One region of the Micromonospora sp. NPDC048040 genome, then DNA from elsewhere that is predicted to be linked to it. Evidence: predicted binding sites of a transcription regulator. Region 1 holds the regulator's gene; the other holds the start of a gene.
What was found. Region 1 encodes HspR, which represses chaperone genes until heat shock. Its sites were predicted from a motif close to TTGAGTNNNNNNNACTCAA; they were not measured.
Positions count from the first base shown of each region.

Region 2: the regulator HspR is predicted to act here: its motif matches at 4,407-4,425, upstream of lon (endopeptidase La).

Region 1 is NZ_JBVJGT010000006.1:92,395-107,764, reverse strand. It holds gene ACZ6O2_RS09740 (polyamine aminopropyltransferase) at 1-592, opposite strand, end outside; gene ACZ6O2_RS09735 (hypothetical protein) at 589-1,350, opposite strand; gene ACZ6O2_RS09730 (DUF350 domain-containing protein) at 1,416-1,838, opposite strand; gene ACZ6O2_RS09725 (DUF4247 domain-containing protein) at 1,876-2,301, opposite strand; gene ACZ6O2_RS09720 (DUF2617 family protein) at 2,298-2,804, opposite strand; gene ACZ6O2_RS09715 (DUF4178 domain-containing protein) at 2,804-3,427, opposite strand; gene ACZ6O2_RS09710 (hypothetical protein) at 3,533-4,438, opposite strand; gene ACZ6O2_RS09705 (hypothetical protein) at 4,508-4,885, opposite strand; gene clpB (ATP-dependent chaperone ClpB) at 4,998-7,589, opposite strand; gene ACZ6O2_RS09695 (cation:proton antiporter regulatory subunit) at 7,824-8,324, shown strand; gene ACZ6O2_RS09690 (cation:proton antiporter) at 8,332-9,537, shown strand; gene ACZ6O2_RS09685 (hypothetical protein) at 9,717-10,148, shown strand; gene ACZ6O2_RS09680 (hypothetical protein) at 10,364-10,573, opposite strand; gene ACZ6O2_RS09675 (heat shock protein transcriptional repressor HspR) at 10,768-11,208, opposite strand; gene dnaJ (molecular chaperone DnaJ) at 11,255-12,448, opposite strand; gene grpE (nucleotide exchange factor GrpE) at 12,532-13,266, opposite strand; gene dnaK (molecular chaperone DnaK) at 13,313-15,175, opposite strand.
Region 2 is NZ_JBVJGT010000023.1:44,426-59,795, forward strand. It holds gene ACZ6O2_RS21565 (helical backbone metal receptor) at 1-367, opposite strand, end outside; gene ACZ6O2_RS21570 (GNAT family N-acetyltransferase) at 408-977, opposite strand; gene ACZ6O2_RS21575 (PDDEXK family nuclease) at 1,134-2,018, shown strand; gene ACZ6O2_RS21580 (MDR family MFS transporter) at 2,065-3,321, opposite strand; gene ACZ6O2_RS21585 (histone-like nucleoid-structuring protein Lsr2) at 3,718-4,065, opposite strand; gene lon (endopeptidase La) at 4,449-6,785, shown strand; gene ACZ6O2_RS21595 (SgcJ/EcaC family oxidoreductase) at 6,857-7,339, opposite strand; gene ACZ6O2_RS21600 (MarR family winged helix-turn-helix transcriptional regulator) at 7,395-7,859, shown strand; gene ACZ6O2_RS21605 (DEAD/DEAH box helicase) at 7,945-9,741, opposite strand; gene ACZ6O2_RS21610 (hypothetical protein) at 9,846-10,712, opposite strand; gene ACZ6O2_RS21615 (sensor histidine kinase) at 10,845-12,002, shown strand; gene ACZ6O2_RS21620 (response regulator transcription factor) at 11,999-12,604, shown strand; gene ACZ6O2_RS21625 (2'-5' RNA ligase family protein) at 12,727-13,248, shown strand; gene ACZ6O2_RS21630 (glycoside hydrolase family 43 protein) at 13,358-15,370, opposite strand, start outside.

The sequences.
Region 1 (15,370 bases):
GGAAGACCGTGCAGACCAGCGCGAGCCCGGCCACGGCGTTCACCGCGCCGACCACCAGAGCGCCCTTGAGCTGCCCGAAGACCGGCAGCAGCAGGAACGGGAAGGCCAGCCCGCCGAGCAGCGCGCCGACGTAGTCGGCGGCGAACAGGTCCGCCACCGCGCTGCCGGCGGACTGCTCCCGGATGCGTTGCAGCAGCACCATCAGCAGCGGGATCTCCGCGCCGATCAGCAGGCCCAGCACGAACGCGGTGCCGACCAGCGCCGGGCCGTAGAGGTCCAGCCATGCGAAGGCCGCGTAGAGGCCGAGGACGGAGAGACCGCCGAGCAGGGCCAGGGCCAGCTCGATCGCGGCGAACGCGGCGGCGGCGCGCGGCTGCAACGGCTTGGCGGCGAGCGCGCCCACGCCCATCGCGAACACCATCACGCCCAGCACGATCGACGCCTGCCCGACCGTGTCCCCGATCAGGTAGCTGCCCAGGGCGACCAGGGCCAGCTCGTAGACCAGGCCACAGGCGGCGCAGACGAAGACCGCGACGAGCACCGCCGCGCGGGACAGCCGCCACCGCGCGGGCGCCGGCGCGTCGACGGTCACCGACCCTCCGGCGTACGCCGTGCGTCGGGTTTGCCGGACTGCCGGGGAGCCGTGGGCGTCCGCCCGCTGGCCTTGCCGCCCTCGGCCTCCTTGCGGAGCTGGCGGCGGCGCTGCCACAGGCCGACGGCGACCAGCAGCCCGGTGAGCAGCAGCAGGCCGAGCGCGGCCAGCAGGTAGCCCCAGCGGTCCCGCCACAGGTCGTTGCCGGCGTCCGGCAGCGGCGCGGGGGTGGCCGCGCCGGCAGCCGGGGCGGCGGCCGGCTCCACCAGTCCCGCCTCGGCGGCGAGCAGGGGCAGCGTCACGGCGGCCCGGGTGACCGCCCAACCCGGATCGTCGATGAAGACCTCATCGGTCAGCCCGAACCGCTCCAGCCCTTGCTCGATACGCAGCAGCTGACTGGTGGTGACGTCGGCGGAACCCGTCACGTCGACACGCGCGAAGTCGTTGCTCTCGCTGCTCTCCGAGGTGTAGGCGACGATGGCGTCCACCTGCACCCATCGGGGACAGGCCGGATTCTCCTCGACCGCGACCCCGTCGCCGAGGTTCGACCCCACACTCAGCGGGTCGCTGTAGCTGTAGTAGTCCTGGAGCACCCAGCCGTAGCAGATGCCCTGACTGTCGGCGGAGCGTTGGAGGATCGGCACGGTGTCAGCGCGTTCCTGCGCGGTCGGCGACGGCACGTCGTCGTCTCCCGAACCGCTGTTGACCATCCCGGCCACCACGCAACCAAGGACGATCATGCCGCTGACCAGCCAGATGACCACCGCCGCTTTCGGCGACGACTTCTTCGCGGCCGGCGCGGCGGGTGTCTTCGCGCCGGCCATCAGCTGATGGCGGCGGCGATGATCGCGCCGGTGGCCAGGTGGACGACGGCGGAGACCCAGACCGCCGGGTGCGGCTGCGGGTCGACCAGGATCTCCCCGAGCCTGCCCGGCGTGGCCGCGTCGAGCAGCAGGAACGCCGCCGCCATGATGACCAGGCCGAGGATGCCGTACGCCGCCGCGCCGACGATGCCGAGCACGAAGTCGTCGGCGCTGGCGGCGATGGCGGCCACCACGATGATGCCGACGCCCGCCAGGTTGGAGGCGAGCAGCAGCGCGGCGTTGCGGTTGCGCTCGACCCAGATCAGCTCGTGGAGCTTTCCGGGAGTGGCCACGTCGACCAGGGCGTAGCCGACGGCCATCAGGACGACACCGACCACGCCGTAGGCGAGCGTGACCAGCAGATCGGTGACCAGCGTCTGCAAGGGGACTCCAGGGGTTTCGTCGGGGTGAGGGGATGGGCTACTTGCCGGAGCCCGGGCCGCCGCCGCGCACGGTGCTGCCCCGGCCCCAGCCCCAGTGGTTGCCCACGGTGGAGTGGTAGCGCGGGTACGCCGTGCCGAGGCGTTCCAACAGGATCACCGAGCCGGCGGCGATCGGCAGGATCACCACCGAGTCGTCGTCGTAGCGCAGGTAGACGCCGCTGCCGTCGACGTACTGGTCGGCCGGCCGCCACGCGTCGGTGACCTCCTTCGCCACCTGGCTGGGCGACCGGTTCGACGTGTAGGCGACGGCGTCCCGGCCGATGTCCTGGCTCGCCGCCCGGGTGTACCTGTCCTCGACGAAGCCGCGGGGCGAGAAGTTGCCGTAGAAGATGGCGAAGGCGGCGACCAGCGCGCCGATGACGGCGAACGCCACCCCCACTACGAACCAGCGTCGGTACGTCATCGCAGTGCCACCACCGTCTCGGTCAGGACCAGCTCGTTGGTCTGGGGATACGCGTGCCAGGTGCGCCAGCCGAGGGCGCCGTCCGGCGGGTCGGGACGCACCGACAGCGCGGTCACCGCGTCGGCGTCGCCGGGGAAGACCCCCACCAGCGCGTACGGGTCGTCGGCCAGGTCGGCACGCAGGGCGGCCACCCGGTCGCTCAGCCCGGTGCCGGCGGGCCGCAGCACGGTCGCGGTGAAGCGGTAGCCGTTCGCCTCGTCCTGCACCGCGTGAGGCAGCTCGGGCGGGCGGCCGGGCAGGCAGGCGACCGTCTCGGTCAGCGTGGCGCCGCCGGCGCGCAGGACCACCTGGTGCGAGGCGCCGAGCAGGCGCAGCCGCAGCCGGACGCCGCCGGGCAGGTCGAGGTCGAGCACGTGCAGCGCGGGCAGCTCGTCGTCGCCGAGGGCCAGGCTGAGGTCGGCGGCGCTGGTGTCGACGTACGGGGCGTCGAGGGTGACGAGCATCAGTCCACCTCGGACTGCGGGTAGATCATCACGTCGGCGCGGTGCAGCACCTCGCCCAGCGCCACCTCCCAGCCCGCCTCGCCGTACGCCTCGAAGGAGAGCCGGGCCCCGCCGGGTGCCTGGTAGTCGTGGTACCGCATGGTGCCGGTCGGGTCGAGGCCGGTGGTGCCCGTCGCGGTGTAGCGGGCCTGGCCGGACTCGTCCCAGTTGTAGCGACGGCCGGCGAAGTCGATCGTCGGGGCGCCCGGGGTGACGGTGGCGCCCGGCTCGGCGGCCCAGAGCACCAGTTCCAGCTCCGGGTCCTCCTCCACGGAGAGCCAACGGCGCACGCCCGCGGCGTCGTCGAGCAGGTGCTCGGCCCAGCTCCAGCCGCCCTCGACCAGGCGGATCGAGCCGCGGACGGCGTACGACGTCCCGCGGATCTCGACGATGTCGCCAGGCTTCAGGCGGCGGGGGTCGCCGCGCAGCGCGTCGGCGTCCCGGTCCCGCAGCGGATCGCCCGGGTCCTTGGGGCGCTGCGGCCGGGACCGACCCCGGCGCAGGGCCACCACGGCGACCACCACTCCGGCCACCCCCACCAGACAGCCCGTCGCCGTCAGCAGGTACGCCACCGACCCGTCCACCGACCACCTCCCCAGGTACGTCGGCGGAGACGGTAACAACCCCGCGCACCTGGGGAAACCTGCTGTCGTTCGAGTGAGAGGCCGATTACGCGGCGTGCCGGGCGCTCAGTCGTCCGCCGTCCCCGTCTCGGCGTCGCCCGGCCGGGTCGGGGCCTTGTGTGCCGCCGGATCGGGACAGATCAGGTGACCGGGCGGGACGGTCTGGTGACCGCCGGGCCCGGCCGGCGGGACGTGGGCACCAGGCCAGGCCGACGGGACGTGGGCACCGGGCCAGGCCGCCGGGGTATAGGCGCCGGGCCCGGCCGGCGGGGCGTAGGCGACGGGGATTAGGGCGTAGCCGGCCGGCGGTGGCGGCGCGGCGGAGGAGGCGGCCCGGGGCACGAACCACCGGTGGGCGGGCGGCAGCGCCAGCAACAGCACCACCGCGAGGGTGAGCAGCAGCACGGTCGACACCCCGAGGCCGGCCAGCGGGAACAGCACCGCGTCGAAGGGGTCGGACTCCGAGTAGAGGGTCTCGATGAACTTCGACTCCGCCCAGAAGTCGGCCTCCGGGTCGACCGGCCCCTCGTCGGGATACTCCCCCTCCGCGTACGGCTCGCTGAGGCCGAGGCCGAAGAGCAGGGGGAACAGGAGCATGCCGGCGAAGCTCTGGCCGCAGCAGACGACCAGTTGGACGCCGCCGGCCACGAAGACCAGGATCCGGGCGACGTTGCCGCCGCGCCGCACCGGCAGCGCCGTGGCGGCCAGCCAGAGCGCGAGCAGCAGGGCGGGCAGACCGAGCACCACCGCCCCGACGACGTTGCTCCAGCGCTCGCCGCTCACCTCGTCGGGATCGGCGTCCGGGACCGCCCGCACCGCGCGGTCGATCTGGCCGTCCCACTGGATGGCCTGGGTGACGACCAGGGCCACCAGCCCGAGGAGGACGAGCACGGTCACGAGCTGCAACCAGAAGGCGATGGTGACGGTGGCGGGACGGGGCGGGCGTACCGGCGCGTCGGCGGGCGGCGTCATGGGACGGAAGCTACGGATGGCCGACGCCGGCCGGCAGGGCCGATCGGGCGGGGTCGGCCGGCGAACGGATCATGCTCCGGCGAGCCGCTCCGACGCGTAGCCGCCCAGCGTGGCGCGGCCCATGACGCAGCCGGTGAACGTGCCGAACTCGGCCGGGTCGTCCCGCAGCGCCGTCCAGGCCGCCCGACCGGCCGCCGGGTCGAGCCGTTCCAGCAGCGTGGCGGCGTAGACGCGGCCCGCCGGGGTGCCCTCGGCGAGCAGCCGGTCGAGTTGCCCGCGGACGCCCTCGGGGTCGTCGGCGAGCGCCGCCTCGACCCGCCGGTACGCCTCGGTCACCGGCAGCAGCGTGCCGGCGATCCCGACTCCGCCGAACGCCACCGTGTCGGCCTGCCGTAGCTCGTCGAGGGCCGCCTCGACCTCCCGGTCCCTCTTCCCGATCCCGAACATGCCCATCTCCTTCCCCGCCGCGCCCCGCGCGACTCCTTGAATCATGAGTTGGCGGCAGTCGCCGAGATCCAACTCGCCGCCAACCTCATGATCGATGCGGGTCGGGCGGGGGTCAGGCCGTCGAGACCGAGAGGGCGTCCTTCGTGTCCGCCAGGTCGACGCGCACCGTGTCGCCGTCGCGGATCCGGCCGGCCAGGAGGGCCTTGGCGAGCTGGTCACCGATCGCCGTCTGGACCAGGCGGCGCAGCGGCCGGGCCCCGTAGATCGGGTCGTAGCCGTGCTCGGCGAGCCACCCCCGGGCGGCGTCGGTGATGTCCAGGCCGAGGCGGCGGTCCGCCAGCCGCCTGCGCATCCGGTCGAGCTGGATGTCCACGATGGCCCGCAGGTCGTCACCGTGCAACGCGGCGAAGACCACGATGTCGTCCAGCCGGTTGAGGAACTCCGGCTTGAAGTGCGACCGGACCACCGCGAGGACGCCCTCCCGGCGCTGCTCCTCGGCCAGCGTCAGGTCGCCGATCACCGACGACCCGAGGTTGGAGGTGAGGATCAGGATGGCGTTGCGGAAGTCCACCGTGCGGCCCTGCCCGTCGGTGAGCCGGCCGTCGTCCAGCACCTGGAGCAGGACGTCGAAGACGTCCGGGTGGGCCTTCTCGACCTCGTCCAGCAGGATCACCGAGTACGGCCGGCGGCGCACCGCCTCGGTGAGCTGGCCGCCCTCCTCGTAGCCGACGTAGCCGGGCGGGGCGCCGACCAGGCGGGCGACGGAGTGCTTCTCGCCGTACTCGCTCATGTCGATACGGACCATGGCCCGCTCGTCGTCGAAGAGGAACTCGGCGAGCGCCTTGGCCAGCTCGGTCTTGCCGACGCCGGTCGGGCCGAGGAAGAGGAAGCTGCCGGTCGGGCGGTCCGGGTCGGCGACCCCGGCCCGGGCGCGGCGGACCGCGTCGGAGACCGATCCCACGGCCTGGGCCTGGCCGACCACGCGGGCGCCCAGCGACTCCTCCATCCGCAGCAGCTTGGCGGTCTCGCCCTCCAGCAGCCGGCCGGCGGGGATGCCGGTCCAGGAGGCGACGACGGCGGCGATGTCGTCGGCGCCGACCTCCTCCTTGAGCATCGCGCCGTCGGCCTGGAGCCGGGCCAGTTCCTCCTCGGCCTGCTTCAGCTCGGTCTTGAGGGCGGGGATCCGGCCGTAGCGCAGCTCGGCGGCGCGCTCCAGCTCGCCGTCGCGCTCGGCCCGCTCGGCCTCGCCGCCGAGCCGCTCCAGCTCCTCCTTGGCGGTGGAGAGCTTGGTGATGTGGTCCTTCTCCAGCTTCCAGCGGTCGGCGAGGGCGGTGAGCTGCTCGCGCTTGTCGGCCAGCTCCTTGCGCAGCCGTTCCAGCCGCTCGGCGGAGGCGGCGTCGGGCTCCTTGGCCAGCGCCATCTCCTCGATCTCCAGCCGGCGTACCGCCCGCTCGATCTCGTCCACCTCGACGGGCCGGGAGTCGATCTCCATGCGGAGCCGGGAGGCGGACTCGTCGACCAGGTCGATCGCCTTGTCCGGCAGGAACCGGTCGGTGATGTAGCGGTCCGACAGCGACGCCGCGGCGACCAGGGCGGCGTCGGTGATGCGTACGCCGTGGTGCACCTCGTAGCGCTCCTTGAGGCCGCGCAGGATGCCGATGGTGTCCTCGATGGTCGGTTCGCCGACCAGCACCGGCTGGAAGCGGCGCTCCAGGGCCGGGTCCTTCTCGATGTGCTCGCGGTACTCGTCGAGGGTGGTCGCGCCGACCATCCGCAGCTCGCCGCGGGCCAGCATCGGCTTGAGCATGTTGCCGGCGTCCATCGAGCCCTCGCCCTTGCCGGCGCCGACGACGGTGTGCAGCTCGTCGAGGAAGGTGATGACCTGTCCGTTGGAGTTCTTGATCTCCTCCAGCACGGACTTCAGCCGCTCCTCGAACTGGCCCCGGTACTGCGCGCCGGCGACCATCGCGCCGAGGTCGAGCGAGACCAGCTTCTTGTCGCGCAGCGACTCGGGCACGTCACCGGCGACGATCCGCTGGGCCAGGCCCTCGACGATCGCGGTCTTGCCGACGCCCGGCTCGCCGATCAGCACCGGGTTGTTCTTGGTACGCCGGGAGAGCACCTGGATCACCCGGCGGATCTCCGAGTCCCGGCCGATGACCGGGTCGATCTTGCCGTCGCGGGCGCTGGCGGTCAGGTCCACGCCGTACTTGGCCAGGGCCTGGTAGGTCTGCTCGGGGTCGGCGGTGGTGACCCGCCGGTCCCCGCCGCGCACGGTCGGGAAGGCGGCGACGAGGTTCTCCTCGGTGGCGCCGGCCGACTTCAGCGCGCCCGACACCGCGCCACCCACCCGGGCCAGGCCGGCGAGCAGGTGCTCGGTGGAGGTGTACTCGTCGCCGAGCGGCCGGGCGATCTGCTCGGCGGCCCCGATGGCGTTGACGAACTCGCGGGCCAGGGTCGGCTCGGCGATGCTGGAGCCGCGCGCGGCGGGCAGGGCGTCGACCGAGCGCTGGGCGACCCGGCGCAGCTCGGCGGGGTCGGCCCCGACGGCGCGCAGCAGGCCGGCGGCGGTCGAGCCCTCGGTGTCCAGCAGCGCCAGCAGCAGGTGCCAGGGCTCCACGGTGGCGTGACCGCGTTGGTTCGCCGTCGCGACGGCACCGGTGATGGTCTCGCGGCTCTTGGTGGTGAGTCGTTCCGTGTTCATGGGCTCCCCCGGATCGGCGTGTCCACTGGGAAGGACACAACCAGAGTTGAGCCTATTCCGCTCAACCCTGCACGTGTGAGCTGGATCACTCTCGCCGTCCCGGCCGTGCCCAGAGGTGCCCGAGTGATCGATTGGACGGGCCGTTCCCGTGGCGGAGAAGCGCTGAGCGACCACACAGCGGAACGGCGCTCGCTGCCAAGATCTGCGCATGCCGACCAGGGGTAGCCTGGCCGTGTGCGCGTACGTGTTGAACAGACCGCCCTGCCGGGAATCGGGGTCCGTCACGATCTGCTGACGGAGTCCGGTCGCCGCCTCGGTGTGGTCTCCCACCGCAATGGCCGCCGTGACCTCGTCCTGTACGACCCGGACGATCCCGACTCATGTCAGCACGACATACCGCTGACGGACGACGAGGCGGAGGCGCTCGCCGACATCCTCGGCGCGTCGCTGATGCTCGGTCAGCTGTCCGGGCTGCGGGAGCAGGCCGCCGGCCTGCTCACCGAGCAGATCGCCATTCCGGCCGGCTCGAAGTACGTCAACCGGAAGCTCGGGGACACGCAGGCACGTTCCCGCACGGGCGCCTCGATCGTGGCCGTGCTGCGCCACGGCGAGGTGATCGTCTCGCCGGAGCCCTCCTTCCGCTTCGCCGCCGGTGACGTGGTGGTCGTGGTCGGGACCCGTCAGGGCCTCGACGGGGTGACAGCCATCCTTGCCGACAGCGACCCGGACGGCTGAGGCGCGGATGCACGAAACGACAACACTACTCATCGAAGTCGGTGCACTGCTCTTCCTGCTCGGCCTCCTCGGCCGGCTGAGCCGCCGGATCGGTCTCTCGCCCATCCCCCTCTACCTGCTCGCCGGGCTCGCTTTCGGGCACGGCGGCCTGCTGCCCCTGGCCGCCAGCGAGGAGTTCTTCGCGGTCGGCGCCGAGATCGGCGTGATCCTGCTGCTGGTCATGCTGGGCCTGGAGTACTCGGCCAACGAGTTGGTCGGCAACCTGCGCGCCGCGGCCCCGGCCGGCCTGATCGACGGGCTGCTGAACGCGCTGCCCGGGGCGGCGTTCGCGCTGCTGCTCGGCTGGGACTGGGTCGCCGCCCTGGTGCTCGCCGGCATCACCTGGGTCTCCTCCTCGGGGGTCATCGCCAAGGTCCTCGCCGACCTGGGCCGCCTCGGTAACCGGGAGACCCCGGTGATCCTCTCGGTCCTGGTGATCGAGGACCTGGCGATGGCGTTCTACCTGCCTCTGGCGACCGCGGTGCTCGCCGGCAGCGGCCTGCTGGGCGGCGGCATCGCGCTCGGTGTCGCGGTCGGCACCGTACTGCTGGTGCTGGTGGTCGCGATCAAGTACGGCAACCTGATCTCCACCGCCATGTCGGCGAAGGACCCGGAGGCGCTGCTGCTCGGCGTACTCGGGATGACGCTGCTGGTGGCGGGCATCGCGGCGAAGCTCCAGGTGTCGGCAGCGGTCGGCGCGTTCCTGGTCGGCATCGCGCTGTCCGGACCGGTGGCGCACCACGCGACCGAGCTGCTCACCCCGCTGCGGGACCTCTTCGCGGCGGTCTTCTTCGTCTTCTTCGGTCTGGTCACCGACCCGCGGGACATCCCGCCGGTGCTGCTGCCCGCGCTCGCGCTGGCCGTGATCACCATGGCCACGAAGACGCTCACCGGTTACCTGGCGGCTCGCCGGGTCGGCATCGCCGAGCCCGGTCGCTGGCGGGCCGGCCTGACCCTGGTGCCCCGGGGAGAGTTCTCCATCGTCATCGCGGGACTCGCGGTTGCCGCCGGCAGCGTCGACCCGAAGCTGGCCGCGCTCGCCACGGCGTACGTGCTGATCACGGTCGTGACCGGGCCGATGCTGGCGCGGCTGCCCGACTTCGCGTGGTTCAAGCGGTGGCTGCGGAAGCGCGGCGCGGCCCAGCGGGCCCAACCGGTGCCGGCGCACGACTGACCGACGTCACCGTCGAGGGCCGGGTCGACCGTACGGTCGGCCCGGCCCTCGCCCAACGGTTGTCGAATTGCCTCCGGCGGGGTCTACCGCCGGTCAACGCGCCGGGTTACCGTTTCGCCCCAGCAGCCAGAGCTCGCGGACGGCCTGAGCCCCCGCGGACGAGAGCGGAAGGTTGGCCGGTGAGCGTGCAGGAGTCGACGTTCCACGGCTTCGCCAACCCCGTCGATCCGACCCCCGCCGAGCTGCGCGCGTGGGCCTTCCAGCCCGACTCCGTGCCGCTGACCTCCATGCCGCCGGACTGGGACCTGCTGGTCTCCGGCGACCGGCTGGTGGCGGTGCTCTTCGACCTGGCGATGGACGCGACCTGCCCGGCCCGCCGGTTCGCCCTGCACTGCCTCTACATCTACGCCGCCGACGGCATCCGGACGAAATTCCGCGCCCACCCGAAGCGGCGCTTCCGGAAGCTGGTCGAGCAGGCCGAGCGGAACGGCGACGACCTGATGCGCACCTGGGCGTACAACAGCCGGGTGCTGCTGGCCCGGCCGGAGCTCTTCGTCTACCGGGACTGGTGCGAGGGCGGCCTGGTCCGGGAGAACCGCCGCATCGCCTGAGCGCCCCACGCACCCGCACGGCGCGGCGTCCCGGCCCGCACTCCGCAACGACGAACGGGCCGGGACCCCCGCCCGGGACCCCTGGCGTCCCGGCCCGCCTCTGGACGGCGAACGGGCCGGGACCCCCGCCCGGGACCCCTGGCGTCCCGGCCCGCCTCTGGACGGCGAACGGGCCGGGACCCCCCGTGGGTCCCGGCCCGCACGTCGGCGGATCGTCAGCGTTCCGATCCGCCCTGCTCGCGGCGTCTCGCCTCGTCGCGTCCCTGGTCGATGCCGTGGTCGACCTGGTCGGCGAACCTGCCGTTCTTGATCTCGTCGGTGAAGCGGCTCTCGGTGAACCGGTCGAATCTCTCCCGGACGTTCTTCGCCACCTCTTCGAGCCGTTCCTCGGTCTGCTGGGCAACCTTCCTCGCCGCTTCCGTCATGGCTCCCCCTGCCATCGGAGTCCGGATTGAGATGGTTGGACCTGATTTTGAGGCTAGCGGACCGGGCGTCGTCCCCGCCGGCAAACCGGCAACCGGGGGGCCTTGCCGAAACGACGCACGTCCCGGGCGGTGGCGGGGGCGGAAAGACGACCGCGCCCGGCCGCGGGAGGGCGGCCGGGCGCGGTGAGGTGTCGTCAGCGGTCGGGGCCCCGCCGGGGACGCCAGACCACCAGCGCGGTGGAGGTGCGGTTGGTCGGGACGAGGTCGCTGCCCGGGAAGCGGGCCAACGACTCCAGCTCGGCGATCCGGCGGTACGCGGCGTCCAGCTCCGCCTCCAGCCGGGCCACCCGCTGCTGGGCCTGCTCCAGCAGCCGCTCCAGCCCGATGATGCGCTTGACCCCCGCCAGGTTGATGCCGTCGTCCTGGCTGAGCCGCTGCACCTCGCGCAGCAGCACCACGTCCCGCACGCTGTAGCGGCGGCCGCCGCCGGCCGCCCGACCCGGCTGGACCAGGCCCAGCCGGTCGTACTGGCGCAGGGTCTGCGGGTGCATCCCCGCCATCCGTGCCGCCACCGAGATCATCAGCACCTTGGCCTCGTAGGCAGGGTCACCCGAACCGACGAACTCGTCCGACATCCCGCTCACCTCCGCGTGCACTCCACCGAGCCGACTGAACACCGGGTCAACTGAATCGACGCACCCGCGCGTCGAGATGTTCCCGGGCGGCCGGCGGGGTCTGCGCGGCGAAGCTCTCCAACGCCGTACGCGCCTCGTCGGACACCCGCGCGGGCACCACCACGTCGAGGGTCACCAGCAGGTCACCCGCCTGCCCGTCACGGCGGACCACCCCCTTGCCGCGGGCCCGCAGGATCCGGCCGCTCGGCGTGCCCGGTGGCACCCGCAGGGTCACCGCGCCGTCGAGGGTGGGCACCCGCAGGTCCGTGCCGAGCACGGCCTCCGCGAACGTGATCGGCACGGTCAGCGTGAGGTCGTCGCCCGTACGCCCGAACAGCTCGTCCGGTCGCACCTTGACGTGTACGAAGAGGTCGCCGGCCGGGCCGCCCCGCGGGCCGGGCTCGCCCCGCCCCGCCAGCCGGATCTTCTGGCCGTCGGCCACCCCGGCCGGGAAGCGGACGTTCAGCGTGCGGGTCTTGGTGACCCCGCCGGTGCCCTGGCACTCCGGACACTTCTCCTCCACGATCGTGCCCACGCCCTGGCAGTTGCGGCACGGCTCGGAGAAGCTGAACGACCCCTGGTTGCGGGTGGTCACCCCGGCTCCATGGCACACCGGGCAGGTGCGCGGCTGGGTGCCGGGCTTGGCCCCGTTGCCGTGGCAGGTGTCGCAGACACCCGGCGCGCGCAGCGTCAACGGGACGGTCACCCCGCGTACGGCGTCGTCGAAGTCGAGGGCCACCTCGGCCTCGACGTCCCGCCCCCGCGCCGGGCCACGGGTCGCCGGCCCGCCGCCGGGACCAGCGGCGCCGCCGGAGAAGATCGAACTGAACAGGTCCTGGAAGCCGGCCCCGCCGAAGCGGCGGTCGCCACCCCCACCGGCCGCGCCCCCGAACAGGTCGGAGACGTCGAACGGCATGCCGCCGGGCTGGCCGGCGCCACGGGCGTTGCGCCGGAACGCGCCCGAGCCGAACAGCGAGCGCAGCTCGTCGTACTCGCGGCGCTTGGCGTCGTCGCCGAGCACCGCGTACGCCTCGGAGGCGGCCTTGAAACGCTCCTCGGCCTTCGGGTCACCGGGGTTGTGGTCCGGGTGCGAATCCCGCGCCAGCTTCCGGTACGCCTTCTTGATGTCGTCGCCGGAGGCGGCCTTGTCCACGCCCAGCACGGCGTAGAAGTCCTTCTCGATCCAGTCCTTGGAACTCACCGGTCCACCCCCTCCCTACCTGGGGACCGACCGTCCCGCCCACCCGTTCGGGGTGGGCGGGACGATCCGGTCGTCGTTGCGCACTACTCCGGGTCGGCGACCGCGACCATGGCGGGCCGCAGCAGCCGCTCCCCGACCTGGTAGCCCCGACGCATCACCTGCACGCAGGTCGGCTCGGTGACGTCGGCCGAGGTCTGGTGGGCCACCGCCTCGTGCCGGGTCGGGTCGAACGGGTCGCCCTGCTCGCCGAACGCCGTCAGCCCGAACTTGCCGAGCGCCGCCGTGAGCTGCTCGGCCATCGTGCCGAACGGCCCGACCAGATCGCCGTGCTCGCGGGCCCGGTCCAGGTCGTCGAGGATCGGCAGCAGCGCGGCGAGCATCGCCCCGGTCGCCTGCTCGGTGACCAGACCCTTGTCCCGGTCCACCCGCTTGCGGTAGTTGGCGTACTCCGCCGTCACCCGCTGCAGGTCCCGGGTCCGCTCGTCGAGGTCCTTACGCAGCGCCTCCAGTTCGGCGCCGAGCGCCGTCCCGCCGCCGTCGGCCGGCTGTGCCGGGGCGTCCACCACCGGCGGGCCGGCCACCTCGGCCGCCTCGACCTCGATCTCGTCGACCACGACCTCGGCCTCCTCGACCAGCCCCTCGGCCGGGGCGTCCGACCCGGCGTCGGCGGCGGTCGCGGCCGGCTCGCTGGTCTCGCTGATCTTGCGGTTGTTGCGGATGACGACCCGCGGCCCGTCGCCGGCCTGCTCGGCGGGCGCGGAGCCACCCGGCGTCGACCCGGTCGCACCCGGGTCGGCGGCTCGTGGCTTCTCCGTCATGGGGTTACCTCATCCTCTGCCGTGGTGCCGTGTCCGGGACGGACCGTCACTTCTTGTCCTCGTCCACGATCTCCGCGTCGACCACGTCGTCCGCGCCGCCGGCCTGCGCGCCACCGGTCGCCCCGGCGCCCGCCGCACCCGCGGCACCCGGACCGGCCTCGCCCGGCTGCTCGCCCTGCTGGCTGTAGAGCAGCGAACCGGCCTGCTGGGAGACCTGCGCCAGCCGCTCGTGCGCCGACTTGATCTTCTCGATGTCCTGACCACCGAGGGCGCCGCGCAGCTCGCCGAGCGCCTCGTTGATCTGGTCACGGGACTCCGACGGCAGCTTGTCGCCGCTCTCGGCCAGGAACTTCTCGGTCTGCCACTGGAGCGCCTCGGCCAGGTTGCGGGTCTCGGCCTCGTCGCGGCGACGCTTGTCGTCCTCGGCGTGCTCCTCGGCGTCGCGGCGCATGCGCTCGATGTCGTCCTTCGGCAGCGAGGAGCCGCCGGTGATCGTCATCTTCTGCTCCTTGCCGGTGCCGAGGTCCTTGGCGTGGACGTTGACGATGCCGTTGGCGTCGATGTCGAAGGTGACCTCGATCTGCGGCACGCCGCGCGGCGCCGGCGGGAGGCCGGTCAGCTCGAAGGTGCCGAGCTTCTTGTTGTAGGCCGCGATCTCCCGCTCGCCCTGGAACACCTGGATCAGCACCGACGGCTGGTTGTCGTCCGCCGTGGTGAAGACCTCGGAGCGCTTGGTCGGGATGGTGGTGTTGCGCTCGATCAGCTTGGTGAAGATGCCGCCCTTGGTCTCGATGCCCAGGCTCAGCGGGGTCACGTCGAGCAGCAGGACGTCCTTGACCTCGCCCTTGAGCACACCGGCCTGCAGGGCGGCGCCGACGGCGACGACCTCGTCCGGGTTGACGCCCTTGTTGGGCTCCTTGCCGGTGAGCTGCTTGACCAGGTCGGTCACGGCCGGCATGCGGGTCGAGCCGCCGACCAGGATGACGTGCTCGACGTCGGAGACCTTGATGCCGGCGTCCTTCACGGCCTGCTCGAACGGGCCCTTGCAGCGGTCCAGCAGGTCCTGCGTCATCCGCTGGAACTCGGCCCGGCTGAGCGTCACGTCCAGGTGCAGCGGGCCCGCCGCGCCGGCCGTGATGTACGGCAGGTTGATGTTGGTGGTGGTGGCGGCGGACAGCTCGATCTTGGCCTTCTCGGCCGCCTCGCGGAGCCGCTGCAGGGCCATCTTGTCCTGGGCCAGGTCGATGCCGTGCTCGCCCCGGAAGGTCTTCACCAGGTGGTCGATGATGCGCTGGTCCCAGTCGTCACCACCGAGGTCGTTGTCACCGCTGGTCGACTTGACCTCGATGACGCCCTCGGCCAGCTCGAGCAGCGACACGTCGAAGGTGCCGCCGCCGAGGTCGAAGACCAGGACGGTCTGCTCCTTGGAGCCCTTGTCCAGCCCGTACGCCAGGGCCGCCGCGGTCGGCTCGTTCACGATCCGCAGCACGTTGAAGCCGGCGATCTCGCCGGCCTCCTTGGTGGCCTGGCGCTGGCTGTCGTTGAAGTAGGCCGGGACGGTGATCACCGCGTCGGTGATCTGCTCGCCCAGGTACGCCTCGGCGTCCCGCTTGAGCTTCATCAGCGTGCGGGCCGAGATCTCCTGCGGGGTGTACTTCTTGCCGTCGATGTCGACGGACCAGTTGGTGCCGACCTCCCGCTTGACCGAGCGGATCGTCCGGTCCGGGTTGGTCACCGCCTGGCGCTTGGCGACCTCACCGACGAGCACCTCGCCGTTGCGGGCGAACGCGACGATCGACGGGGTCGTCCGCGAGCCCTCAGCGTTGGCGATGACGGTGGGCTCACCGCCCTCCAGGACGCTGACGCAGGAGTTCGTCGTGCCGAGGTCGATACCGACCGCACGTGCCATCTTCGCTTCCTCGCTTCGTGACGTTGTGAGCGCTCGTGGGCACCGCCCTGAGCTGCGTGGCGGGCGTCGCCCGCAGCGACCCCACCACAAGTTGAGTGAACTTGACTCAATAGTGCCACGCCCCCGGAAATCGTCAAGTCGAGGTTGAGCCGACCCGACGCAAGTCACGGGTACTACCGGCCGGTTGTCTTCGCT
Region 2 (15,370 bases), on a different contig from region 1:
GCGCGGCGGCCCACGCCCGGCGGGCCGCCGCCAGCCACTCCGGCTCCGCCGGCGCGCCCAGCTCGCGGAGCAGGTCGCCCAGCTCGGTCAGCGCCTCGTCGACGGTCCGCGGGTAGGTGACCCGCACCGGCACGCCGGCCGCGGCCAGGGCCTCGGCGTCGACGCGGCGGTTCTCCTCGACGTTGAGCAGCACCACGTCCGGCCGTAGCGCGAGCACCCGGTCCAGGTCGGGGTACTTGCTGCCACCGACCCGCGCCACGTCCAGCCCCGCCGGGTGGGTGCACCAGTCGGTGGCCCCGACCAGCAGGTGGGGCAGGGTCAGCGCCACCGCCTCGGTCAGCGACGGCACCAGCGACACGACCCGCACGCGCACCCCCGCTCCGCCTGTCGACAACCGCCACGCTCGATCATGCCCCAGCGGCGGGCGCCAGCCACTCCTGCCGGGTCAGCGCGTACTCGACCTCGCCGTGCTCCGCCCCGTCGATCATCTCCGGCCAGTCCCCGACGTACGTGCGCACGAAGCGCAGCCCGGACTTCTCCATCACCCGGCGGGAGGCCGCGTTGACGGTCATCGTGTTCGCGGTGACCCGTTCCACGCCCAGCTCGGTGAAGCCCTTGTCGACCAGCGCCCGGCAGCCCTCGGTGGCGAGGCCGCCGCCCCAGGCCGCCCGGCGCAGGCGGTAGCCCAGCTCCACCTCGCGGGCGTCGCCGTCGCGGGTCGGGCGGAACTCGAACCAGCCCAGGAACTCGCCCGACCCCCGGCCCACGGCCGCCCACCAGCCCAGCCCCGGCGGCCGCCGGTAGTGGGCGAGGATCCGGGGCAGGGTGCGCTCCCGGACCACCTCCGGCGGGGTGGGACGCCCGCCGGTGAGGTATCGCATCACCTCGGGGTCGCCGTCCAGCTCGACGAGGAGTTCCGCGTCGTCGGGGGTGAACTCGCGCAGCACCAGCCGGTCGGTGCTCAGGAAGGGCGTCACCGGCCCATCCCACCGGGCGGCCCCGGCCGGCTCAACCGAATTCCCCGCCCGTACCGCCCCCGCCGCACCACCCCGGCTCCGTCCATGATCGACGGCCTAGACTCGCCCCCGGGCCGACGAGTCGGCCCGGGGGCGACGGCAGGACGGATCACACGGATGACGAGCACCGGTGGCGGGGACGGTTCCTGGCTGCGCGCGGTGACCGGGGACGGCGGTCGCGGCCCGCTGCTCACCCGGGCCGGCCAGCTCGTGTACGGCGCCCGTCGCCTCGGCGAACTCACACACCGGCGGCCGAGCGGCATCACCGGCCACCAGTGGAGCACGGCCACCCGGGAGGGCTACGACTTCGTCGTCTGCGCCGCCGACACGGCCCGGCCGGTCTTCGCCGTCGAGGTCGGCCCGGTCGCTCCCGCCGGCTCCGCCGGGCAGCGCGCCGAGCGGATGAAGAACGTGGTCGCCGAGGCGGTCGGCCTGGCGGTGCTGCGGATCGGGTCGCCCACGCTGCGCGCCGACGAGCACGGGCGGCGGATCGTGACGTACGTGATCGACGCCCGCGCCTACGCGGCGCTCGGTGCGGGGGAGCCGGAGGCGGGGGACGTGCCCCCGCTCGGGTTCCGCGACATCTTCGGCCGGCTGCCCGACGGGCGGACGGGCCACGTCAACGACCTCGGCGCGCTGGCCCGGGCCGCGGCGGTCGACGCGTACGTGTCGCGGGGGCTGGTGGACCCGATCGTCCGGGGGCTGCACCTGAGCTGGCGGGGCGGGCCGGCCGAGGGGTGGAGCTGGGTCGAGGTGCGTCCCGGCGCCTGCCTCGTGGAGCGGGTGACGGTGCACGAGCAGCGGGTCTCCGCCGGCGTGGACCCGGCCCGCCTGGCCGAGGACCTGGCGGCGATGGCCGTCGGCCAGCGGCTGCGCGAGCTGGAGACGGCCGAGCCGGTCCTGACGCCCCGCGAGGAACTGCTCGCCGACATCCGGCTGCTCGAATCGCGGCGCGACGAGATGGCGCACGGGTTCGCCTTCGCGCACCTCTGCGCGGACTGACCCGCCCCGGCGCCGCACGGGCGTACCCCGGCGGCCCCGGCCGCCGTCAGGCCAGCGCTGCCGCCGTCCGGCCGGGGGTGGCGGCCGAGGTGGCATCGGCCCGCAGGGCCTCGATCCGCCTGGCCCGGGGGCGGACCGCGAGGAGGTTGCCGGCGGCCACCAGCAGGGCCAGACCGAACAGGCCCAGCCAGAGGGCGTCGGTGGAGAACCGGGCGGCGACCAGCCCGCCGAGGGTCGGCCCGGCGAAGCTGGCGAAGGCGTAGCCGAGCGAGTAGACCCCCTGGTAGCGGCCGCGCTGCGCCGTCGGCGACAGGTCCGCCGTCAGCGCCGAGTTCGCGGGGGTCATCAGCATCTCGCCGAGTGTCCAGACGGCGACCGTGAACGCGTAGAACCACACGGCGTCGGCCAGCGCGGTCAGCGCGAAGCCGGCGCCGACCACCACGACGGCGGCGGCGATGGTGCGGGACCGGTCGAAGCGGCCGACCAGCCGGGGCACGAAGAGCTGCCCCAACACGATCATCAGCCCGTTGACCGCGATGACCGGCCCGTACGCCGACGCCGGCAGGCCGTCGGCCTGCAACGCGACGGGGAGCATCACGCTGCCCTGGATGCAGAGCCAGGCCAGCCCGGTGAGGGCGGTGAAGGTCAGGAAGACCCGGTCGCGCAGCACGGTGCCGAGCCCGCCGGAGTCGGCGCGGGTGAACTGCCCGACGGTGACCGGGGCGGGGCGCGACTCGGGCACCTTCAACCCGATCAGCACGGCGGTGCCGAGCAGCACCGCCGCGTTGACCACGAACAGCAGCAGCGGATCGGCGCGGACCAGCAGGCCGGCGACGGTCGCGGCGACGGCGAACCCGATGTTGATCGCCCAGTAGTTGAGCGTCAGGGCGCGCAGCCGGTCCCGCTCGCCCACCACGTCGATGATGGTGGCGGTGAAGGCCGGCCGGGCGACGCCGAGGAAGAGCCCGAGCAGGAGGGTGAGCGCCGCGACCGCCGTGGGGTGGTTGCTCAGGCCCAGCGACACCGCCGCCGCGGCGGCGGCCACGTTGCCGACCAGCATCGCCGGCCGCCGCCCCCACCGGTCCGCGACGACCCCGCCGAGCACGCTCCCCGCCGCGCTGCCGGCCCCGTGCAACCCGATCACCACTCCGGCGTACGCGGGGCTGAAGCCCCGCACCGAGACCAGGTAGACGCCGAGGTAGATGGCGACGAAGCTGCCCAGCCGGTTGATCAGCGTGGCCGTCCAGAGGTACCAGAACGTGCGGGGCAACCCGCCGGCCGTCTGGCTCCACCAGCGCGTCATCCGCCACCCCCGAGATGCGTTTGCGTAATGCCCGACAAAGCTGTCGCTCATTACACTCGGGGGGTGCGACGGTCTCGGGTCGCGCGGGCACGAATCGTGGTGATGATCACGTGCGGCCGGAGCCGCCCGGGTCACCACCTGCCCCTTCGCCGCCCGGGTGGGTCGCCGGTCCTCGGCCGGATCCGGTTTCCGTGCGGTCGCGGGAATCCGCCCGGCGCGGCCACTCGGGGGTCGCCCGGCGATCCGTCGGGGCGGCTCGGCGAATGCGCCGCCCGCGAATGCGTCCGCCGCCGGACGCGGGCCGTGCGAATGGACGGCCGTGGGAAAAGACCGGCGGGGCCCCGCTGATTCCGCAGCGTGACCCCGCGTGGACGCGAGCGTGAACCCGGCGCCAGGTCAGCGGTTCTTGTACGCCTCGGCGACCTCGACCGGGATGCGGCCGCGCTCGGAAATCTTGTAGCCGTTCTTGACGGCCCATTCCCGGATGGCCCGGTTCTGCTCCCGGTCCATTCCCGCGCCGCCCTGGGCGCCCGCCCGGCGGGGTGCCCGCCCGACGTCGACGGTGCCGCGGCCGATCCGCCGGCCAGCGCTGATGTACGGGTCGAGAGCTTTCCGCAGCACGCCCGCGTTCTCGTCGGAGACGTCGATGGTGTACGCCACGCCGTCCAGACTGAACTCGACGGTCCGGTCGGCCTTTCCGCCGTCGAGGTCGTCGGTCAGAACAGTGATTACTTTTCTCGCCATCGCCAATTACTCCCTGTGTGGGGCGGGGTGTGGTCAAAGTTTGACCTATCCCACGGCAATTGCGCAAGAATACGCGTCGTTTTTCATTTCGGCGGGTCGCGTTATCGCGGGAAATCGGCGCGGCCGGCGCAAAGGCGGGGGAGTTCGGTCGCCCAGCGTGCCGGCGTGGCCGGCGGGCGCCGCGGCCTCGGCCCCGCTGGAGACCCGCACCCTGGTCCCCGTGTCCCGTGTCCGGAACCGGCTCGTTGTCTTCGCCGCGTCGACCGGCCTGCTCCCGACACGGCCGGTGGCGCGGGGAAGTGGTCTGGGTCACAGTGGGAACAAGGGGAACGCTTTGTTACTTGAGTTGGACACGCTCAACTCAACGCGATAGCAGGTGTTCGATGGCAACTCTTCCGGTACTGCCCCTGACCGACGCCGTGCTGCTGCCCGGCATGGTCATCCCGGTGACCCTCGACCCCACCACCCAGGCCGCTGTCGACGCGGCCCGCGCCACCGGCGAGGGCACCCTCCTCGCCGTGCCCCGCCTCGACGGCGAGTACGGCCCCGTCGGCGCGGTCGCCACCATCGAGAAGGTCGGCCGGCTGCCCAGCGGCGAACCGGCCGCCGTCGTCCGCGGCCTCTCCCGCGCCCGGATCGGCTCCGGCGTTCCCGGACCCGGCGCCGCCCTCTGGGTCGAGGCCACCGAACTCGACGAACCGGCCCCCGCCGGCCGCGCCCGCGAACTCGCCCGCGAGTACCGCGCCCTGATGACGTCCGTGCTCCAGCAGCGCGGCGCCTGGCAGGTCATCGACGCGATCGAGCGGATGACCGACCTCTCCGAGCTGGCCGACTCCGCCGGCTACGTCTCCTGGCTCAGCCTCGCCCAGAAGACCGAGCTGCTCGCCGCGCCGGACGTCACCGCCCGGCTGGAACTGCTCGTCGGTTGGGTGAAGGACCACCTGGCCGAGCAGGAGATCGCCGAGCAGATCAACACCGACGTCCGCGAGGGGCTGGAGAAGTCCCAGCGGGAGTTCCTGCTGCGCCAGCAGCTCGCCGCCATCCGCAAGGAGCTCGGCGAGGACGAACCGGACGGCTCCGCCGACTACCGGGCCCGCGTCGAGGCCGCCGACCTGCCCGAGAAGGTCCGCGAGGCGGCGCTCCGCGAGGTCGGCAAGCTGGAGCGGGCCAGCGACGCCTCCCCGGAGGCGGGCTGGATCCGCACCTGGCTCGACACGGTGCTGGAGATGCCGTGGGGCACCCGTACCGAGGACAACACCGACCTGGCCGCGGCCCGCGCGGTGCTCGACGCCGACCACGCCGGCCTGGCCGACGTGAAGGACCGCATCCTGGAGTACCTCGCGGTGCGCAACCGGCGCGCCGAGCGGAACCTCGGCGTCGTCGGTGGCCGCGGCTCCGGCGCGGTGCTCGCCCTCGCCGGCCCGCCCGGCGTCGGCAAGACCAGCCTCGGCGAGTCGGTCGCCCGCGCGCTCGGCCGCAACTTCGTCCGGGTCTCCCTCGGCGGCGTCCGCGACGAGGCCGAGATCCGGGGCCACCGCCGCACGTACGTCGGCGCGCTGCCCGGCCGGATCGTGCGGGCCCTGCGCGAGGCCGGCTCGATGAACCCGGTCGTGCTCCTCGACGAGGTCGACAAGCTGGCCGTCGGCTACTCCGGCGACCCGGCCGCCGCCCTGCTGGAGGTGCTCGACCCGGCGCAGAACCACACCTTCCGCGACCACTACCTGGAGGTCGACCTCGACCTCTCCGACGTGCTCTTCCTGGCCACCGCCAACGTGGTGGAGACCATCCCCGGCCCGCTGCTGGACCGGATGGAGCTGGTCACCCTGGACGGGTACACCGAGGAGGAGAAGGTCGCCATCGCCCGGGACCACCTGCTGCCCCGGCAGCGGGAGCGGGCCGGGTTGACCGCCGAGGAGGTCGGCGTCGGCGACGACGCCCTCGCCCGGATCGCCGGCGAGTACACCCGGGAGGCCGGCGTGCGCCAGCTCGAACGGTCGCTGGCGAAGATCCTCCGCAAGGTCGCGGTGGCCCTGGCCACCGACCCGGCGCCGGTCCGCGTCGACGCCGACAACCTCGCCACCTACCTCGGGCGGCCGAAGTTCACCCCGGAGTCGGCGGAGCGGACGGCGGTGCCCGGCGTGGCGACCGGCCTGGCCGTCACCGGCGCCGGCGGCGACGTGCTCTTCATCGAGGCCACCAGCATGGAGGGCGAGCCGGGGCTGACCCTGACCGGCCAGCTCGGCGACGTGATGAAGGAGTCGGCGCACATCGCGCTGTCGTACCTGCGCTCCAACGGGCGCCGGCTCGGGCTGGACCCGAACGCCCTCGCCGGGCGGCGGATCCACCTGCACGTGCCGGCAGGCGCGGTGCCCAAGGACGGCCCCAGCGCCGGCATCACCATGGTCACCGCCCTCGCCTCGCTGGCCGCCGGCCGGCCGGTGCGGCCCGAGTTCGGGATGACCGGCGAGGTGACCCTCTCCGGCCGGGTGCTGCCCATCGGCGGGGTGAAGCAGAAGCTGCTCGCCGCCCACCGGGCCGGCCTGACCGAGGTGATCATTCCGGCCCGCAACGAGCCGGACCTCGACGACCTGCCGGCCGAGGTCCGTGAGGCGCTGACGGTCCACACCCTCGCCGACGTCGCCGACGTGCTCGCCCTGGCGCTGCGCCCCGCCGACGTCGACGCGGACGCCCTCGGCGGCCAGGCGTTGACCGCGGCCTGACCGGCGCGTCACCCAGCGGCCCCCGACGCCCTGTGGGCGCCGGGGGCCGCCGCGTGTGCGGGTCCCGCCGGTCAGGCGCGTCCCAGCCCGAGCCGTCGGGCGTACCGCCCCATCGTGCGGGACAGCCGGGCCGGTGCGGAGTCGGGCGCGGGGATCCCGATCGGGCGGACCCGACCGTTGTGCAGCGCGGTGAACCGCCACCCGGCCGGCGTCCGCACGGCGACCAGGGTCTGGCGGGACAGCCGGCGCCGGGGCAGCCGGGTGCGCCAGGGCATCAGCACCGAGCCGGTGCCGTGCACGACGGCCACGTCGGCGGTCACCGCCCGGATCGACTCCACCTCGCCGACCAGCGCCGATCCGGCGAGTACGCCCCGGAAGAGCCGGTCGTGCGCGTCCTGCATCGGTGCCCGCCCGGCCGCCCGGGTGCCGTCGTACGACACGTAGTCGGAGTCCTCTGTGAAGCAGGCGCCGTACGCGACCGCGTCGTTGTCGGTCCACGCCTCTAGCAGCCGGTCGAACAGCTCGCGGATCTCCCTGCGGTCGTTCTCGGTCATGGTCGCTCCCTGCTAAAGTTCGACTGTCGAAATCTAAACTAGCAGAAAGATTCGAATGTCGAAAAGTGAGCTGGTGTACCACGTGGCCCGCGAGATCCGGCTGCTGCAGCAGAGCTTCGACGCCTTCGACGAGGCGGCGGCCGGCCGGCTGGGGATCAACCGGACGGATCTGCGGGCGCTGGACGTCGTCCTCGGCCGCGGGCCGGTGACGGCCGGCGAGTTGACGGCGGCGCTGCGGCTCAGCCCGGCGGCCACCACCACCGTCATCGACCGGCTGGAACGGGTCGGCCTGGTGGCGCGTACCCGGGACGCCGCCAACCGGCGTCGGGTGCTGGTCGAGGCGACCGAGGCGGCCCGGGCGGCCGAGCGGAGGATCTACCGGCCGGTCGGCGAGGCCGGCCTGCGGGCGCTGACGCGGTACGACCACGGACAGCTCGAGACGATCGTCGACTTCCTCACCACCGCTCGCGCCGTGCAGCAGGAGCACGCCGAACGGGTGGCCACGGAGCCGGCCGACTGACCGCTGCGTGGACGCGACGAGGCCCCCGCCCGGAACAGCGGGGGCCTCGGTGCGTCAGTGCCGGTGGGGACGGTGCTCGTCGTCGTCAGCGCCGGTCGCGCCGGTCGCCGAAGTCGCGGTCGCGGCGCTCGCGCCGATCGGCCCCGTCGAAGCGGCGCTCGCCGCCGCCGTCACCGTCACGATCCCGGCGTACGGTCGCCTTGCGGCCCTTGATCGTGCTGCCGCGCAGCCCCGCGATCACCTCGTCGGCCACGGCGTAGGGCACCTCCACCAGCGAGAACCGGTCGGCGATCTCGATCGAGCCGATGTCCCGGCCGCTGACCCTCGTCTCGCCGGTGATCGCGCCGACCAGGTCCTGCGGGCGGACCCCGGCACGCCGGCCGAGGCCGATGAAGACCTGCGTGGTGCCGCCGGTGCGGGGCCGGCCGCCGCCGCGCCGCTCGCCCCGGCCGCCGCCCTCCGGCCGCCCCTCGCGCGGGCCCCGGACCGGGACCTGCGGGATCTCCTCCTCGTCCTCGGCGCCCGGCGAGGTCGCCTCGTGCGCCAGCTTCACCGCCGCGAGCGCCACCTCCACCAGGTCGAACTCGTCGGTCAACGACTCCACGATCGCCCGGTACGGGTCGAGGTCGTCCTCCAGCAGGCTCTCCCGCAGCGCGCCCTGGGTCAGCTCCAGCCGCCGGGTGCGCATGTCCGCCACCGTCGGGATCTTGTCGATGGTGATCCGCTGGCCGGTGACCCGCTCGATGGTCTTGAGCATCCGGTGCTCGCGCGGCTCGGCGAGGGTGATCGCCACGCCCTCCCGCCCGGCGCGGCCCACCCGGCCGATCCGGTGCACGTACGACTCGGGGGCCGACGGCACGTCGTAGTTGACGACGTGGGTGAGCTGCTCGACGTCGAGGCCGCGGGCGGCCACGTCGGTGGCCACCAGCAGGTCCGCGGTGCCCGTGCGCAGCCGGCCCATCACCCGGTCGCGCTGCTCCTGGCTCATCCCGCCGTGCAGCGCCTCGGCCCGGTAGCCCCGGCCGTTCATGGTCTCGGTGAGCCGGTCGACCTCCTCCCGGCTGCGGCAGAAGACGATCGCCGCGGTGGGGGACTCGACGTCCAGCACCCGGCCCAGCGCCGCCGGCTTGTGCGCCCGGGCGACGATGTACGCGCTCTGCCGCACCCGGGGCGCCTCGCCGGCCACCGGCTGCTCCCGGGCGATGAGGATGCGCACCGGGTCGGTCAGGTGCTGGCGGGCCAGCCCGTCGATCCGCGCCGGCATCGTCGCCGAGAACAACACCGTCTGCCGCTGCGCGGGCGTGTGCTCCAGGATCGCCTCGATGTCCTCGGCGAAGCCCATGTCGAGCATCTCGTCGGCCTCGTCGAGCACGACCGTGGCCAGCGAGCCCAGGTTGAGCGTGCCCCGGGCGATGTGGTCCAGCGCCCGGCCCGGGGTCGCCACCACCACGTCCACGCCCATGTCCAGGGCGCGCAGCTGCCGGCCGATCGGCTGGCCGCCGTAGATGGGCAGCACCCGGGTGCCCAGGTCCTTGCCGTAGCGGTGGAACGCCTCCGACACCTGCACCGCCAGCTCCCGGGTCGGGACCAGCACCAGCGCCACCGGGTCGCCGGGCCGCTCGTCGGGCATCCGCTGCAGCAGCGGCAGGGCGAACGCGGCGGTCTTGCCCGTACCGGTGGCCGCCTGCCCGAGCAGGTCCCGACCGGCCAGCAGGGGAGGGATCGCCTCCCGCTGGATCGGCGTGGGCTCCTCGTAGCCGAGGGCGGACAACGCGCCCAGCAGTTCGGCGCGCAGTCCGAGATCCGCGAAGGCGGTCACCTCGTCGGAGGCGTCCCGGGAGGGGTCGGTCGGTGGGTCGTGCCGTACGGGTGCGGAACTCATGCGGCAAGCTTTTCATCATCACCGGCCGGCGGTTCCGGCGACCGGCACAACAGCCCGCCCGGGGTGGGTCGCCGCCCCGTGCCGGCGACCCACCCCGCCCCGGATCAGCGGGTCAGCAGGGCCAGCACGACGGCGAGCGCGACGACCGTGTCGATGACCGCGCACCACTCGGCGTAGCCGCGCGGGACGACCCGGTTCGCGCGGTGGTGCACCACGTCCCAGGCCGCGTGTCCGAGCCAGCCGGCGGCCACCAGCCAGCCCGCCAGCCGGCCGTCGACCACGGTGGCGACCAACGCCACCGCCGCCCAGCCGGCCAGCCCGGCCAACTGGAGGACGAGCATCCGGCGCTCGCCCAACTGCCGCCGTGCCGCGCCGATGAGCAGGTAGGCCGCCGGCAGCGCCAGCAGGAACGGCGCCGGGGGCACCCACGGGTCGAGGAGCATGTCCAGCGTCATCAGCAGCGCGAGCCCCGTCGGCCAGCGGCGCGCCAGCGCCGCGACCAGCCGGTGCCGCGGGACCGGGCGGTCGGCGGCCGGGTGCCGGGCGTACTCGGCGCGTCGGCGCAGCACCGCGAGCGCCATCGCCGGGAGCATCAGCAGGTGGCTGCCGAGGAGCAGGGCGTCGGCGCCGACCAGCCCGGCCCGGAACGGTACGAACAGCACCAGGACCGGCAGGTACATCGCCGCGGTCATCTCCCCGACGGCGGCCCAGGAGTGCCTCCGGTACCGCATCCACACCGCCATGCCGACGCTCATGTCCGTCGCCATCAGCACGGCGCCGACGTCGGCCCGTCCGAGGTCGGGGGAGAAGCCGAGCGAGGTGCCCACGGCCGCGCGGAGCGGCCCGAGCAGCAGCATCCCGGCGATCATGGCCAGTGCCATCTCCAGCAGGTGCCGCAGCAGGGCGGCGCGCGGTCGCGCGTGACCGACGTGCGGTGCCGTCGGGTTGGCGTTCGTCGTCGTCTCCGTCATGCCATCGAGCCTGCGGGCGGGCGGGCGCGCCGGACACCCGCGCCGTGTCACCGGTCGACCGTGCGGAACGCACCGCCGATCCGTGCGTCCCGCGTACGGCGGTGGGCCGCCGCCGCGCCTACCATTCGGACCGTGGCGTTCGACCCGACGGTGTCCGGACCGGACCGGCGTCTGCGCCGGGCCCGGGCCGGCGCGACGGCGTCCCTCGCCACCGGGGTGGCCTCCGGCCTGTTCCTGCCCGCGGTCGGGCTGACCCGGGAGCCGTCGGGCCTGCGGGTGGCGCTCGGTGCGGTCGGGCTCGCCGCGGTCGCCGTGGTGCTGGCCGTGGCCCTGTACGCGACCGTGACACCGGACGTGGCGGACCGGGTCCGCCGCCGGTGCCGCGTGGCGTTCGCCGCCGTGGCGGTGCTGAGCGTCCCGCTGGTGGCGCCGGTCGCCGCCGGGGCGTGGCCCACCTGGGCCTGGCTGGGCGCGGCGGTCGTCGGCGCGGTGCCGCTGGTCGCCCGGTTGCGGATGGTGGTTCCCGTGGCGGCCGTCACCCTGCCGGTCGCCGCGGCGGTGGCGACGGCGACCGGGACGCCCGTGGGTCGGTCCCTGGTGATCAGCGGCGGCGTCGGCCTCGGCATCGCCGCGGTGAACGGATTCCAGGTGTGGTTCTGGGATCTGCTGGTGCAGGCCGGCCGAGGGCAGGTCGCCCAGGCGAGCCTCGCGGCCGCGCAGGAGCGGCTGCGCTTCGCCGGCGACGTGCACGACCTGCTCGGGCACCACCTCACCGTCATCGCGCTGAAGGCCGAACTCGCCGCCCGGCTCGCGGCGACCGACGCGGAGCGGGCCGGCCGGGAGGCGGCCGAGGCGCAGCGGCTGGCCGCCACCGCGCTGACCGAGCTGCGCCGCACGGTGCACGGCTACCGTCGCGTCGACCTCGCCGAGCAGGTCGCCGCGGTCGGGCAGGTGCTGCGCTCCTCCGGGGTGCGGTGCACCGTGGTGCCGCCCGCCGGCGAGCTGCCGGCGGAGGCGGCCGCCCAGCTCGCGGCGGTGCTGCGCGAGGCCGGCACCAACGTGCTGCGGCACAGCCGGGCCGGCTGGTGCCGGATCGAGATCGACCAGGAGGCGGACGTGGCGCGGATGACGGTGACCAACGACGGCGCGGGCGCGGCCGGCGCGCCCGACCGGCACAGCCACGGCCTGCGCGGGCTGGCCGAGCGGCTGGCCGCCGCCGGCGGGGAGCTGCGTACGCACCGGGAGGACGGCGTCTTCACCGTCGAGGCGACCGTCCCGACGGCGTCATGATCCGGGTCCTACTTGCCGACGACGAGGAGCTGATCCGGGCCGCCCTCGCCGCCCTGCTCGACCTCGAGGAGGACCTGACGGTGGTGGCGCAGGCGGCCGACGGCGGGGCCGCCGTGACCGCCGCCCTGGCGCACCGCCCCGACGTGGCCGTCGTCGACCTGGCGATGCCCGGCCCCGACGGGTTCCAGGTCGCCGCCGAACTGGCCCGGGTGCTGCCGTCCTGCGCGGTGGTGATCCTCACCGGCCAGGGTCGGCCGGCACACCTGGCCCGCGCGCTCACCGCCGGGGCCCGCGGGTTCCTGCCCAAGGGCGCGCCCGGCGGGGCGCTCGCCGACGTGATCCGGCGGGTGCACGCCGGCGGCCGGTACGTCGACCCGGCGCTGGCCGCCGACGCGTTGACCATCCCGCCGTGCCCGCTGACCCCGCGCGAGCTGGACACGCTGCGGCTGGCCGAGGACGGCGCCCCGGTTGCGGTGGTCGCCCGCCGGGCCCACCTGTCCAGCGGCACGGTCCGCAACTACCTCGCCGCGGCGGTGCAGAAGCTCGGTGCGACGAGCCGTGCGGAGGCGGCGCGGACGGCCCGGGACAACGGTTGGCTCTGACCGGACCGCCCGCGACCGGTCGGGTCGACGGCTGGTTCTGGCCGGACCGCCCGCGACCGGTCGGGTCGAGGCGGCGCGCGGCGGCGGCTGGCACCGGCCGGGCCGGCGGATAGCCTGGCGGCGTGCGTACGGTCGAACTGGTCTGCTCGCCCGGCCTGGAGGCGGCGGTGCGTGGGGCGTGGCAGCGGCTGGCCGAGGCGGGGCTGCCCAGCCTGACCCGCAACGCCCACCCGACGAACCGGCCGCACCTGACCCTGGCCTCGGTGGACGAGTTCCCGCCCGGCGCGCGGGAGCGGCTGACCGCCCTGGTCGACGCCGCGGTGCCGCTGCCGGTACGGCTGGACCGGATCGCGGTCCTTGACGGCAGCGCCCCGCTGGTGTGGCTGGTCCGCCCGTCGCGGGAACTGGCCGCGCTGCACGCCGCGGTCTGGGACGTGCTCGCCGGGGCGACGGGACAGAACCCGTGGCACGCCCTCGGGCACTGGGTGCCGCACCTGAGCCTGGCGCTGCGCTTCCGCGACGCCGACCGGCGGCTCGCCCGGGCGGTGGCGGGCGCCGACCGCCCCACCGGCGCCTTCGTGGCCGGGCGCACCTACGACGGGGAGAGCAGGACCGTGAGCCGGCTCGGCGGCACCGAGCGCTGACCCGCGACATCCACCCACCGGCCCGACCGCACAGGCCGGACCGCCCCTGCCGCGAGAAGCTCCGGCCGGCGGGCCCCCGCCGCCCCTCGACGGCAGGGGCCCGACCCGTTCAGCGGTGGAGGCGCACGTAGTCGAACTGCGCGGTGAGCGCCGGCTCGGCGCCGCCGTGGGCGACCAGCCCGATCCGCGGGGTGGTGTCGGCCGGGAAGGTCCACACCCCGCCCCACGTCCAGTTCCACCCGTCCCGGCTGGAGCCGGCCCGGAACTCGTGCTCGCCGGTGGCCGGGTCGACCCGGTGCGCCAGCCGCAGCCAGGTGGTGGTCGCCGGGGTGCCGACGATGTTGCCGCCGTACACCGGCCGGCCGGCGAAGGGCAGCTCGTAGCCGTACTCGACCTGGCGGGTGTTCCAGATGGCGACCTGCGCCAGCCGGGCGAAGCGGTCGTCGTCGACGTAGGCGACCAGGCCGGCCTGCTGGTAGTTGCGCACGGTCTCCTCGCCGAGGTCGAGCGTCACCTTCGTCTCCACGACGTAGTCGCCCGTCGGCGCGTCGCGCAGCAGCACGCCGGCGCTGTTGCCGGTGCCGGTCAGGTCGGCGCCCTGCACGGGCCAGCGGAGCGCCCCGCCGGACACGGTGGCCGCCGGGTCCGGCCGGACCCACCGCCACGCCGGGTCGAGTCCGTCGGTGAACTCGTCGGAGAACGCCGGCAGCAGGCCGCCGGCCCGGGGCTCGGGCGCGGCGTGCCGCACCGGCCGGTGCAGCAGGGCGACGCTGACGTTGTCGAACCCGGCGTCCCCGCCGGTGGCGGTCAGCGCGATCCGGCCGACGACCGGCCGGTCCAGCCGCAGCGACAGCCCCGCCACCTGGTCGCCGAGCCGGGCCGGGCTCAGCTCGGCCGTGAGCTGCCGGCCGCGTACCTCGACGGCGAGGTTCTGCCCGGCCGCCGCGTCGAAGCCGGCGGGCAGCGGCGCGCTCGCGGTGCGGGCGCCGTCCCGGGCGACCAGCCTGCCGGTGGCGGCGTCCACCCGCACCGCGACGCGGTCGCCGAGGGTGAGCCCGGCGGCCCCGGTGGCGGTGGGCCGCAGGTCGACCTCCGCGCGCCCGTCCCCGCCGACGGTCGTACGGCCGGTCAGCGTGCCGCTGCCGGTGAGCCGGCCGTCGGCGACCCGCCAGTCCCCGGCGGTGGCCCGCCAGCCGGCGAGGCCGGCGTCGAAGCGTTCGTCCACCCGGCCGGTGGTGACCGGCGCGGGCCGCGCGCCCTCCGACGGGCCGGCGCCGGCGTTCACGGTCGGCCAGCCGTCGATCCAGTCGAGGCGGTCGAGCAGCATCGGCCGCTCGTTGATGCCGAACGGCTCGTCCAGGTACGGGTCGGCCCGGTCGATGGCGTGGTAGACGATCCAGTCCTGGCCGGACAGGTCGGTCAGGAAGCCGTTGTGGCCGGTGCCGATCCAGCGGTTGCCGTTCTGGGCGAGCACGGGGGTGCCGCCGGCCCGGGAGGCGGTCAGCGGGATGCCGTCGCGGTCCACGAACGGGCCGCGCGGGCTGCGCGACCGGCCGACGTGGACGGAGTAGCCGGTGGCCGGGCCGGCGCAGCAGTTGGCGGTGGAGGCGAACAGGTAGTACCAGCCGTCGCGGCGCAGCACGTGGCTGCCTTCGAACTTGTTGTCGATGGCGACCGGCGTCGGCGTGCCGACGGCGCGCAGCCCGTCGGGGGTGAGTTCGGTGACGGAGATGCCGCCGTAGTAGCTGCCGTAGTAGAGGTAGTGCCGGCCGTCGACGTCGGTGAACTGGCTCGGGTCGATGGTCCACAGCCAGCCGCCGCCACCGCCGGGGCGGGGCGCGACCACGGGCTCGTCGGCGAAGGTCCACGGGCCGGTCGGGGTGGGCGCGGTGGCCGCGCCGACGGCGAAGTCGCCGCCGTCGGGGGAGACGGTGGTGTCGGTGACGGTCACGTACATGACCCAGCGGTCGCCGACCCGGCGCACGTCGGGGGCCCAGAAGCCGGCGCCGGGCGCCGCGTACGCCGGGCGCTGGTCGGCGCCGAAGGCGTCCCCGACGTACGTCCAGTCGACCAGGTCGGCGGAGCGGGCGGTGGGCACCCGGTGGAAGGTCCCCTCGCCCTC